DNA from 2 places in the Streptomyces daliensis genome. Region 2 is predicted to be linked to the other one. Evidence: riboswitches for the same ligand, from Rfam matches in the RefSeq annotation. Region 2 holds a riboswitch; the other holds the start of a gene.

Region 1 (5,849 bases), on a different contig from region 2:
CCGAGCACGGCACCCCCGTGATGCGCCCGATGCTGCTCGACTTCCCGGAGGACCCGGCCTGCCACACGCTCGACCGCCAGTACATGCTGGGCGACGACCTCCTCGTCGCCCCCGTGTTCACCGAGGACGGCACCGTCGACTACTACCTGCCGCACGGCACCTGGACCCACCTCCTGACGGGCGAACGCCTCCAGGGACCGGGCTGGCGCAGCGAACGCCACGGCTTCGACAGCCTCCCCCTGCTGGCACGCCCCGGCTCGGTGATCCCCTTCGCGGCGGACGACGAGGCCGCCGTGAGCGACTGGGCGGACGGGGTGACCCTGCGCGTGCACCCCCGCGAGGACGGCGCGACGACGGTCACACATGTCCCGTCGCCCGACGGTTCACCGGGCGCGGTGTTCCGCACCCGCCAGGACGCGGACGGACGCGTCACGGTCGAGGCCGAGGGCACCCCCGGTGGCTGGCGGGTGCTGCTGACGGGGGTGCGGACCGTCGACGGCACGGAGGGCACCGTCGGCGCGCCCGAGAGCACGCCGCTCGGGGTGCTGCTGACGGCGGGCACTGGCGCGGAGAGGGTGACGGCGGTGCCGGTGGAGTGAGACGGCGGTGGGGCGGGGCGGCGGCCCTCGCTGTGCGGGCGACGACGCGGCGGGCCACTTCCGCCGTGGTCCCTACGCTCGCGCACTCAGCGGCAGGAACCGCACCGAGGGCCGCCCCTGCCCCGCGTCGGCCGTGACCACCGCGCGCACCCCGTACACGTCGGCGATCAGCTCCTCCGTCAGCACCTGCGACGGTGTGCCCGCCGCGACGACATGGCCGCGCCGCAGCACCACCAGGTGGTCGCAGTACATGGCGGCCAGGTTCAGATCGTGCAGGGCGATGACACTCGTCACCGGGGTACGCACCACCAGCTCCAGCAGCTCCAACTGATGCTGGATGTCGAGGTGGTTGGTGGGCTCGTCCAGGAGCAGTTCGCCCGGCTCCTGGGCGAGCGCGCGGGCGATCTGGACGCGCTGGCGCTCCCCGCCGGACAGCGTGTGCCAGGACTGGCCGAGCTTGTCCTCCAGCCGGGTGTGCTCCACCGCCGAGCGCACCGCCGCCTCGTCCGCCGCCGTCGAGCCCGACCAGGGCCCACGGTGCGGGATGCGGCCGAGGCGGACGACGTCGCCGACGGTCAGGTCCACCCCCGTCTCGGCGTGCTGTTCCACGACGGCCACCCGGCGGGCGACGTCCTTGCGGCTCAGCCGTGGCAGGGGCACCTCGTCCAGGGTGATCACCCCGGACGAGGCGGCGCGTATCCCGGCCAGCAGCCGCAGCAGCGTCGACTTGCCCGAACCGTTGGGCCCCAGCAGCCCCACCGTCTCCCCGGGGCGCGGCGACAGGCTGACCCCTTCGAGGATCAGCTTGCCGTCGGCACGCCAGGCCACATCACGGGCGCGCAGACTCATCCCCGCCCCCCTCCGGTCTCGGGTGCCCCGGTCTCCCGTGCCCCGTGTTCCGTCGCGCCCGCCGTCACCGTGACCTCCTCGTGCGGTGCAGGATCACGACGAACGCGGGCACCCCGATCAGCGAGGTCGCCACGCCGACGGGGAGTTCCTGCGGGTCCAGCACGGTCCGCGCCAGCGTGTCCACCCAGACCAGGAACACCGCGCCGACCAGCGCAGTGGTGGGCAGCAGCCGCCGGTGCCCCGGACCCGTCAGCACGCGCGCCGCGTGCGGGAGGACGAGTCCGACGAAGCCGATCGCACCCGCCGCGCTGACCAGCACCGCCGTCAACAGCGCCGTCACCAGCAGCAGAAGCATCCGCACCCGCTGGACCGCCACGCCCAGGGCCGCCGCCGCCTCCTGCCCGAAGGCGAACGCGTCCAGCGCGTTGGCCCGCGTCAGACACACGGCGAGCACCAGCACCAACGCACCCGCGCACAGTGCCACGTCCGTCCAGTCGGCGCTGCTCAGCGACCCCAGCAGCCAGAACAGCACCCCGCGCGTCTGCTCCGCGTCGGCGGAGGTGAAGACGATGAACGAGGTGAGCGCCGAGAAGAGCTGCATTGCGGCGATGCCCGACAGCAGCACCCGGTCCGTCGTCCCGCCCGAGGTGTAGGCGAGCAGCAGCACGAGCCCGAAGGACACGACCGCGCCCACGAAGGCGCCCGCCGAGAGTGAAACGGCCCCGCCGCCGACGCCCAGTACCGCCACGGCCACCGCACCGGTCGAGGCGCCCGAGGACACACCGAGGACGAACGGGTCGGCCAGCGGGTTGCGCAGCAGCGACTGAAGCACGGCGCCGCACACCCCCAGGCCCGCACCGCACACCGCCGCGAGCAGGGTGCGCGGCAGCCGCAGCTCCCACACGATGCCCTCGCGGATCGGCGTCAGCCCGGCCTCGGCACCCCCGAGGCGCTCGGCCACCACCCGCCACACGTCGCCGACGCGCAGTGCCGCGGGCCCGATGGTGATGGCCACCGCCACGGACAGCGCGAGCAGCAGCACCCCCGCGGCCCACAGCACCGCCGCGCCGGTCCCGGTGCGCGCGGCCCGCGCGCTCCACGCCCGCGCGGCACGTAGGCGCGCGGCGGGTGTCGGACCGTCGGCGCCGTCCCGTGCGGCCGGTGCGGGCGCGGCGGGCGCGTCGGGCGTGGCGGGTGTGCGTTCGCGCGGCGTACTCAACCGGCGAGACCGAACGTCCGCAGGCCCTTCGCGACCTTCTCGATCCCCTCGACCGTGCGGATCGACGGATTCATCGCGGCGCCGCTCAGCAGCACATACCGCTTCTTCTCCACGGCCTTCATATGGCGGGTGACCGGGTTGGACTCCAGCCACTTGATCTTCGCAGCGGCGGTCTCGGCCGTCTGGCTCTTCCGGCTCAGATCGCCGAGGACGATCACGTCGGGATCGCGGTCCGCGACCCGCTCCCAGTTGATCTGCGGCCACTCGTCGTGTGTGTCGTCGAAGACGTTCTCCGCGCCGACGGCGCGCGTGATGATGCCCGGCGCACCGCAGCACCCGGCCAGATACGGCGACTCGGAGTTGGCGAACCAGTACATCAGCCGGGTGTCCGACGCTTCGACGTCCTCCGTCGCCTTCGCGGTGCGCGCCTTCAGCTCCGCGATCAGCTTCTCGCCGCGCTTCTCCACGCCGAACGCCTCGGCCAGGTCCCTGACCTCGCCGTAGACGTCGTCCATGCGCAGCGGCCTCGCGCGCTCGCCGTCGCCGCTCCCGCCGTTCTCCTTGGCGCAGTCGGTGGGGGAGAGGTACGTCGGCACGCCCAGCTTCTCGAAGTCCCCGCGCGGGGCCACCCCGCCCTTGCCGAGCGTCGACTCGAAGGATGCCGCCACGAAGTCCGGTTCCTCCTCCAGCACCCGTTCAAAGGAGGGCGCGTTGTCCGCGAGCCGCTCGACCTTGGCGTTCTCCTCGCCCAGGCCCCTGGCGACGGGGTCGGTCCAGGTCGCGGTGCCCGCCATGCGGTCGGCGAGGCCGAGGGAGAGCAGGATCTCCGTCGTGCCCTGGTTCAGCGAGACGGCCCGCCGGGGCGGGGAGTCGACGGTGACCTTCTCGCCGCAGTTCTCCAGCGTGCGCGGATAGCCCCCGGACGCCGCGGACTTCCCGGAACCCTCGCCCCCGGAGCCCTTTGTGCCGCAGGCGGCCGTCAGCGCCATCAGAGAGGTGAGGAGTACGGCCGCGATGCGGGTACGGCGTGAGGTCGCCACCACAGTTCCCATCCGTCAGAGGCCCAGTCGCGAGGCCCGGCGTCCTTCCGCCCCGGTGCCGGGGCGGACCGCCAGCAGGTCTTCGGACTCGGGACTCCCACGGGCCGAGCGCCTTCCCGGACTCCTCCAGTGGCCTCTGCTCGCCCGCCCTGTCCCTCACCGCTGCGCGTCAGTTCCGGGTTCGCACCGGATTCCCTGACCCCATCAGGGGTTCGACTGGCGTCGGCAAGCTATCACACGGACCTGGGCGGTTCGCCCGGCGGACGGTGCGCTGAGCTGCGAGGACGGGACGCGGGCCAGGGGACGGAGGAGCGGTGCGCCGGGCCGTCAGGACATCGAGGGCGGTTGACGCCTTACGCGTCGGGTAGAAGCGCCACCGAGTCCCAAGGGCCAGCCGCGGCACACGCGGCTCACCGAGCAGAGGGAGGCACCATGCGCACCCGTACCCGCCGCACGCCGACCACCGCAGCCCTGCGCAGAGTCGCCCTGCGCGCCGTCAGAAGGATCGCGCACCCCGCACGCGTCCGCTCCGGCACGGGCCACCCGCACCGCGACCTGAACCGCCCGCGCCCCGGCGCCCACACCCTGCGCCCGTACCAGGTGACACCCCACGACGCGCTCCAGCGCCGGGGCCCCACCACACTCTGAGGGGCCGCTGAGAGGCCGCTCCCGCGCGCCTCGCCCGTCCGCGTCCGTACCCCGGTCTTTACCTGCCACCGTCGCACCACCCAGGATCGGATCATCGTCGAGCGAAGGAGCGCCGGGATGGCGACGGTGGTACTGGTCGGGACCCTGGACACCAAGGGCGCGGAGTACGCCTGGCTGAGCGCGCGGTTACGGGAGCTAGGCTGCGAGGTGGTACTCGTCGACGCCGGGGTGCGACGCGTCCCGCCGGGCACACCGGCCGCCGACGTGTCGGGCGAGGCCGTCGCACGCGCCGCGGGACACGACTTGGAGCGACTGCGCGCGGCGGGAGACCGCAACACGGCGGTGACGGCCATGGCGGAGGGCGCAGAGCACGTCGTGCGGGACCTGTACGAGGCGGGCCGCCTGCACGCACTGCTGGCGGTCGGCGGCAGCGGCGGCTCGTTCATCGCGGCCCGCGCGATGCGCGCGCTCCCCGTCGGGGTGCCCAAGCTGCTGGTGAGCACCATGGCGGGCGGGGACGTGGGCCCGTACGTGGGCAGCGGCGATGTCACGCTGATGCACAGCGTGGTGGACATCGCCGGGATCAACTCCGTCTCGCGGCTCGTACTCGGCAACGCGGCAGCCGCGGCCGCCGGTATGGCCGCGCACAGGGCACGCGCCGTGGCGGAGCCCGGACCGCGGGGGCGCAAGGTCATCGGCGCGACGATGTTCGGCGTCACCACGCCCGCGGTGGACGCGGCACGGGGACGCCTGGAGGAACTCGGCTACGAGGTGCTGGTCTTCCACGCCACGGGCGTGGGCGGCCGGGCCCTGGAGAGGCTCGCCGCCGACGGCCAACTGGACGGTGTGCTGGACCTGACGACGACCGAACTGGCCGACGACCTCGTCGGCGGTGTGCTCAGCGCGGGCCCCGACCGGCTCACGGCGGCGGGCGCCGCCGCGCTCCCGCAGGTCGTCGCACCGGGCGCTCTGGACATGGTCAACTTCGGCCCCGAGGCAACCGTTCCCGAGCGTTTCGCCGCGCGGCGCCTGCTCGTCCACAACCCCACCGTCACCCTCATGCGGACCAGTACGGAGGAGATGGCGGCCCTCGGCACGGCACTGGGCACGAAGCTCGGCGCGGCGAAGGGGCCCGTCTCCGTCTTCTGGCCGCTGCGCGGGGTGTCGGCGGTGGACGCGCCGGACGGCCCGTTCGAGGACCGGACGGCGGACGGCGCGTGCCTCGACGCACTGCGCGCGGCGGTGGAGGGCACCGCGGTCCGCCTGCACGTAGTGGACGCACACCTCAACGACGCCGTCTTCGCGACGGCCGCCGCCGACCATCTGCACGAGCTGATCGTGCGACGCGACCACGTTCCGGCGGGCACCCCCGCCGTCTGACGGGTGGTCATGCCCGCCACCACGGTCACCAGCACGACCACCACCACTGCCACCGCCACCGCCACCGAGCGAACGGAGAGACGAGAGATGGACCGTACCGAGGCCCTCGCACGC
Region 2 (5,849 bases):
GTACGTGTACGTCTCCAGCCGCTCGGTCTACGCGCCACCGGTCGCGCTGGGACTGGACGAGGACGGACCCGTGCTGGATGCCTCGCCGGACGACGGCGACGACGGCGCTGACGTGCCCTACGCGCGGGCCAAGCGCGGCGGGGAACTGGCCGCGCTGGACGCCTTCGGCGACCGGGCGCTGCTGGTGCGCGCGGGGCTCGTCCTCGGCCCGTACGAGAACCTCGGGCGGCTGCCCTGGTGGCTGGCGCGGATCGCGCGCGGCGGGCCGGTACTGGCTCCGGGACCGCGGGATCTGGGCCTCCAGTACATCGACGCGCGCGACCTCGCCCGCTGGACGGCCGACGCGGTGGAGCGGCGGCTGAGCGGTCCTTACAACCTGGTGAGCCCGCCGGGCCACGCCACCATGGGCGAGCTGCTGGAGGAGTGCGTACGCGTCACGGGGTCCGGCGCCGAACTGTGCTGGACCGCTCCGGAGACCATCCTCGCGGCGGGCGTCGAGCCGTGGACCGAGCTGCCCGTCTGGGCCCCGCCGGGGGAGCAGTGGGACGCGCTGTTCGGGGGCGATGTGTCCAGGGCGCTGGCCGCAGGGCTGCGCTGCCGTCCCGTCGCGGACACCGTGGCGGCGACGTGGGAGTGGCTGCGGGGCCTGGACGGGCCGCCGCCCGTGCGGGACGGCTGGCGGGCCGGGCTGGATCCGGACCGGGAGGCGCGCGTCCTGGCCGCCCGCACCTGACGGGCCGCGTCCGACGGGCCGGGCCCGACGACGGGCGGGCCGGGGCAGGGCGGTGAGCGGGCCACGTACCCCGCTCACCGCCCCACGGCACCGCGTGCGACGTGCCGTTACGCGTCCCCGGACGCCCCGGCGGGCTCCGCCGTGGTCCGCGAGGTCCGCGCACCCTGTCCCTGTCCGGCACGTGCCGCGCGCAGCCCCAGCGCGCCGAAGGTGACGCCGAGCGCCGCCCACAGCAGCACGTGCGAGGCCAGCGAGAGCACCCGGAAGTCCCACAGCAGCGGCGCGGGCACCGGCACGGGGTCGGGGTTGCCAGGGAGCAGGAAGAGCACCGCGAGCGTGCCGGCCGCGGCGGCAGCCGCGGCGAGCTGGCGCACCGGAGCGCCGTGCCCCGCGCGGCCGAGCCGTACGTGCAGTTGCCAGGCCAGCAGCATGCCGAGCACGCCGATGGCGAGCGCGGCGACCCACAGCGCCTGCCGTTCGGAGACGGTGCCGCTGTCGCCGACGCCGGGCGGATTGGCGGGATAGCGCAGCGCGGGCAGCAGCGACAGGGCGAGGAACCCGGCGCCCGCGAGGGTCAGCGCCCGCTCCCAGGGGCGGTCGTGGAGCGTGCGGGTGCGGTGGACGAGCACATACGCCAGGGCGAAGAAGACGCCGATGGCGAGCCCGACGACCACGGCGGTGACCACCAGGCCGAAGTGCTGGGTGCCACGGGAGAACAGTTCCTCGGCCTCCGCCGCGTGCGAGTGCGCCTGCCCGCCGCCCCCGTGCGCGTGGGCGTGCTCGGCAGCCGCGCGCTTCTCCTCCAGCCCGATCGCCCTGTCCATCAGGGGCTCGGCGAGGAGCAGCGAGAAGAGCCCCGAGAGCAGCCCGGCCACGCCACCGGCCGCGAGCCCTCTGCGCAGCAGGGGCAGCAGCGGATACGGGGCCGACGCCGACGAGACGGGAGAAGGGTGAGAAGACGTAGAAGGGGAGGAAACGGGCGGTGAAGGGGAAGCCGGTGATGAGGATGCGGGTGTCATGTGCGCAGGCGTCCCGTCAGTGGCAGGGGGCGCCGAAGAGGTGCCTGCCGTCGTGCGAGAACTCGTGCAGATAGCTGCCGGTGGCCGAGATGATGTTGCCGTTGTCGACGAAGACGGCGTAGAGCGCGATCAGCGCGACGATGGCCGCCGCGGCGGCGATGAGCCAATCGCGCGAGCGGATCGTGACATCGGCCTCGGGAAGGGCCGCACCGGTCGCGGTCGGTTGAGCGGTGTGCAGGGACATCCGCGTGCCTCCTCCTGGGGTTTCCACGCCCCGTTGGCGGAGAAGCGACAGGTCAGTTCCTGACTCCCGTGCGGCCCCGGGCGGCGTGCGCGCGCCCCGGCCTCACGGACACAGTGGCGGGACCGTCCCGGAATCGCACCGGGTTCCTGCGCACCGTCGCCTCAGTATGAATATGTACCGCTCGGAGAGTCCCAGCCTGGCATGTCCACTGTCAATACGGCCTGTGCGGGGTGCCCGGCGGGGATCCACTCCCCCCTCAGGAGGACTCCGGCCGGGCACCCTTGTCCCTGTCTCCGGGCCTGCGAGAGGAAGGGGCCCGGAGAAGGGGAGCGTGCGAGGCCGGGGTCCAGGGCCTCGGGGTCACCGTAGAACGTCCCGCGTGACCCGTCACGCAACGATCCGGCCTACACCCCTGGTTTCAGGCCGAGTTGACGGGCGGGTAAGGCCGTGGTCCGGGGCACGGGAGGCCCGCGGCGGCCACCCGTAACAGCTGCACGACAGTTTCGCGGCCAGCGCGTGGCCCTGTGACACGATGGCCAGGTCCGGTGTGTTCCAGGGGGCCGGGGGAGTGTCTCCCGGTCAGTGCGGCCGAGGGGGAGTGGATGTACGGCAACTACGCCGGCGGGAGGAGCGGGAGTGCCCATCCGGGTACGGGCGCCCGTACTCGTGCGCGTACCCGTACGCGTACGAGGTGCGTCGCGGGCGGCGCGGCCGTGGGGGCTGTGCTGCTGCTGGCCGGGTGCTTCTCGTCGTCGGACGGTGGTTCCGGCGGGGGTGGCGAGAAGTCGGGCGAGGCCGGGCAGCGGCCCAGGTCCGTCGCCCCGTACTGGGTCAACCCGCAGGGCAACGCCGCGCGTCAGGCCGCCGAGTACCGCGGCGCGGACAAGGCCGACGAGGCGGCGCTGATCGACAAGATCGCGAAGCAGCCCGTGGCCGAGTGGGTCGGCACCGAAGACCCCCAGGGCCAGACGGAGAAGCTGACCAGCGCCGCGGCCAAGGCCGACCGCGAAGCGCTGCTCGTGCTCTACAACCTCCCGCACCGCGACTGCGGCCAGTACTCGAAGGGCGGCGCGGCGGACGCGGGCGCCTACCGCGACTGGCTCGACAAGGTCGTCAAGGGCATCGGGGACCGCGCGGCCACGGTGATCGTCGAACCGGACGCGATCCCGCACCTGCTGGCCGAGGGCTGCACGCCCCAGGAGTTCCACGACGAGCGGTACGCGCTGCTGAACGAGGCCGTGACCAAGCTCAAGGGCCTGTCGAAGACCAAGGTGTACCTGGACGCGGGCAACCCCGACTGGGTGCGCGATCCGGGCGGTCTCGTGGAGCCGCTGCGGCGCGCGGGCATCGACAAGGCGGACGGCTTCGCGCTGAACGTCTCCAACTACCAGACCACCGCCTCGAACGTGGCGTACGGCAAGAAGGTCTCCCCGATGATCGGCAACAAGCCGTTCGTCGTGGACACCAGCCGCAACGGCAACGGCCCCGTCGAGAACGCGGCGGCCGACGAGGAGGCGTGGTGCAACCCCGAGGGCCGAGCCCTCGGCAAGGCGCCCACCACGAAGACGGGCGAGCCGCTGGTCGACGCCTATCTGTGGATCAAGCGCCCCGGCGAGTCCGACGGGGAGTGCAAGGGCGGCCCGAAGGCGGGCGAGTGGTGGCCCGAGTACGCGCTGGACCTGGCCCGCAACACGAAGGGCTGACGTTTCCGGCGGTCGTCAGCAGATCACTCGGTGATGCGGCGGGACCACCCCCGCGCGTGCGGGGAGCACCGGTTGAGGTAGCGCTCGGCGAGCCGGTCGGGGGGACCACCCCCGCGCGTGCGGGGAGCACCCCTGCGACGGCGGGGGAAACACCGAGCCCGGGGGACCACCCCCGCGTGTGCGGGGAGCACCCTTCGTGACCTGGGATGCTAGTCGCTGAATGCGTCATTCTGCGTCACTTCGCCCTGCGGGTTCTCGATGAGGGGGGCGTGCTGCTCGGGATCGATGATGTCGGTTGTACCGCGAGGCTACTGTCGTGGCCAGCTTTTGCCCTGCGCACAGCGTTACGCGGCGGTCACCCGACTGCCTTGCGTACCGCGTCCAGGGCCAGCCGCCACGGGAATCCGCGCGAGTCGCCGTGCTTCGGTGGATGTGGCTCGCCCGGCCCGAACACCACCCGCACGCCCTGCTCCCTCAGTGTCTCGACGGCCCGGTCCACCGCTGGTTGCGCGCCGAGAGCCGTGCTCCAGAATGGGGCCGCGACGACCGGTACTCCCAGGTGCACGCCCTCGGCCGGGAGCCCCAGGGCCACCGTGTCGGTAATCCCTGCCGCCCACTTGCAGGCGCTTGTCGTCGTCATCGGCGCCACCAGCATCGCGTCGGCGGGTGGCAGCGCGTCTTTTTCCCAGGGGAGCTTGTACTGCGACCGCACCGTGCGCCCGGTCAGTTCCTCCAGTTCGTGCAGCCGCTCCCCGTGCCAGCGGGCGGCCGAGGGCGTGAGGATCAGGCACACGTCCCAGCCGTCCTGCTGCGCGAGGCGTACCGCCTCATCGACGTACCGAGTGGGCCCAGCCGCGCATGAGATCAGATACAGAATCGTCATGCGGGGAGTCCACATTGACGGCCCAGCTCGCGCAACTTCTCGCTCGGCATGGGAACTGCCCGTAACACGTCTTTCACCAGTTCCATCGTGGTCTGTCGCCCGATTACCTCTTCGGGAGCGATTCGAGCCGCCTCAAGAAGAGACTCGACGGCAGCATTCTTGCGCCGTGTCAAGAGGCTGGCGCGTGCCATCGTGATGAGGTGTTGCGCTTTGCGCTCCCGAGCCATCCCGTCGAACGCGACGGCGTCAATCTCGTCCGCTGCCTCCAGCGCTGACCACCCGTCCTCGAAGCGCGCAGCCACGTCCACCCGGTGCAGAAGCACGTTGGTGGGACCGAACATCGTCCAGTCGGCGTTGAGATCAACACCCTGCTGGTCTGCCGCTTCCGCCGCCTGCGCGATGTACCCGCTCGCCCGCTCCACCACGTTCAACGACCGCTGCGCGGTGGATGTGGCAGTGGCCGCGACGAGGTAGAGCATCCCGAGCGTGGAGAGACCTTCCGGGCCGCCAGATGTCAGGTCGGGACCGAGACTGCGGGCGGCATCCACGGCGAACGCCGCTGCTGCTGCTGGTTGCTGCTGGTGAGCCAGGCTCCGTGCTACCTGGCGGGAGGCCGCTCCGATGGCGACCGGAGAGCCAGCCGCCTTCGCGGCAGCCAGTGCCCGATCTGCAACGATGCCTGCGGTGATCGCCGTACTGGCACCGTACTTGTGCAGCAGTGACGCGGTGAGCTGCAGGACCCGAGAATGCAGCGCGTGTGCCTCCATGGCTTCCGGTCCCGCCAGGTCCACGGCGCGCTGCGCCTGCTTGATCAGCGTTGGGAGGTCACGGCCAAGAGCGGTGAAGTGGCACGCCTGGTACGCCGCACAGCAATACACCAGGCGGTTTCTCATCTGCTCCATTGTCGGAAGTGGCGCGCTTTCCGGCAGCCTCTGATAGATGGAGTCGATGACTCCGACTATCTCAACTGGAGGCGTAGTCGCAGGTGGCGGATCAGGAGGGCCGTCTATCAACAGTTGCTCCAGGGGGACGCGGAGGATCTCGGAGGCGCGAATCAGGACAGAGAGCCGCGGGTCCCCTTGACGGCGCCCGCCCTCTAGTTCCTGCACCCAACGCTTCGTCTGACCCATGTAGCGTCCGAAGTCGGCCTGGGTGAAGCCACGACGCTCACGCCAGTAGGCGATACGGCGGCCGATGCGCCCAGCTTCCATGGTGACCCCCTGAGCAAGGCACACACTTTGTGTGCCCATCTCCGTTGTACCTCGCT

Evidence for each region. A riboswitch is a leader RNA that binds a small molecule or an ion and turns the genes downstream of it on or off. The one in region 2 is predicted to bind cobalamin.
Region 1: another riboswitch for cobalamin. It lies ahead of ACYVOO_RS24555 (ABC transporter substrate-binding protein); the one in region 2 lies ahead of ACYVOO_RS06405 (CbtB domain-containing protein).

Annotation. Positions count from the first base shown of each region.
Region 1 is NZ_BAAGSO010000094.1:470,412-476,260, reverse strand. Features, by position in the region: gene yicI (alpha-xylosidase) at 1-599, shown strand, start outside; gene ACYVOO_RS24565 (ABC transporter ATP-binding protein) at 672-1,448, opposite strand; gene ACYVOO_RS24560 (FecCD family ABC transporter permease) at 1,513-2,667, opposite strand; gene ACYVOO_RS24555 (ABC transporter substrate-binding protein) at 2,664-3,719, opposite strand; cobalamin riboswitch at 3,764-3,943, opposite strand; gene ACYVOO_RS24550 (hypothetical protein) at 4,140-4,355, shown strand; gene ACYVOO_RS24545 (Tm-1-like ATP-binding domain-containing protein) at 4,473-5,735, shown strand; gene ACYVOO_RS24540 (phosphoenolpyruvate hydrolase family protein) at 5,745-5,849, shown strand, end outside.
Region 2 is NZ_BAAGSO010000029.1:233-6,081, reverse strand. Features, by position in the region: gene ACYVOO_RS06415 (NAD-dependent epimerase/dehydratase family protein) at 1-733, shown strand, start outside; gene ACYVOO_RS06410 (CbtA family protein) at 841-1,752, opposite strand; gene ACYVOO_RS06405 (CbtB domain-containing protein) at 1,769-1,996, opposite strand; cobalamin riboswitch at 2,029-2,169, opposite strand; gene ACYVOO_RS06400 (glycoside hydrolase family 6 protein) at 2,599-3,699, shown strand; gene ACYVOO_RS06395 (flavoprotein) at 4,055-4,582, opposite strand; gene ACYVOO_RS06390 (helix-turn-helix domain-containing protein) at 4,579-5,793, opposite strand.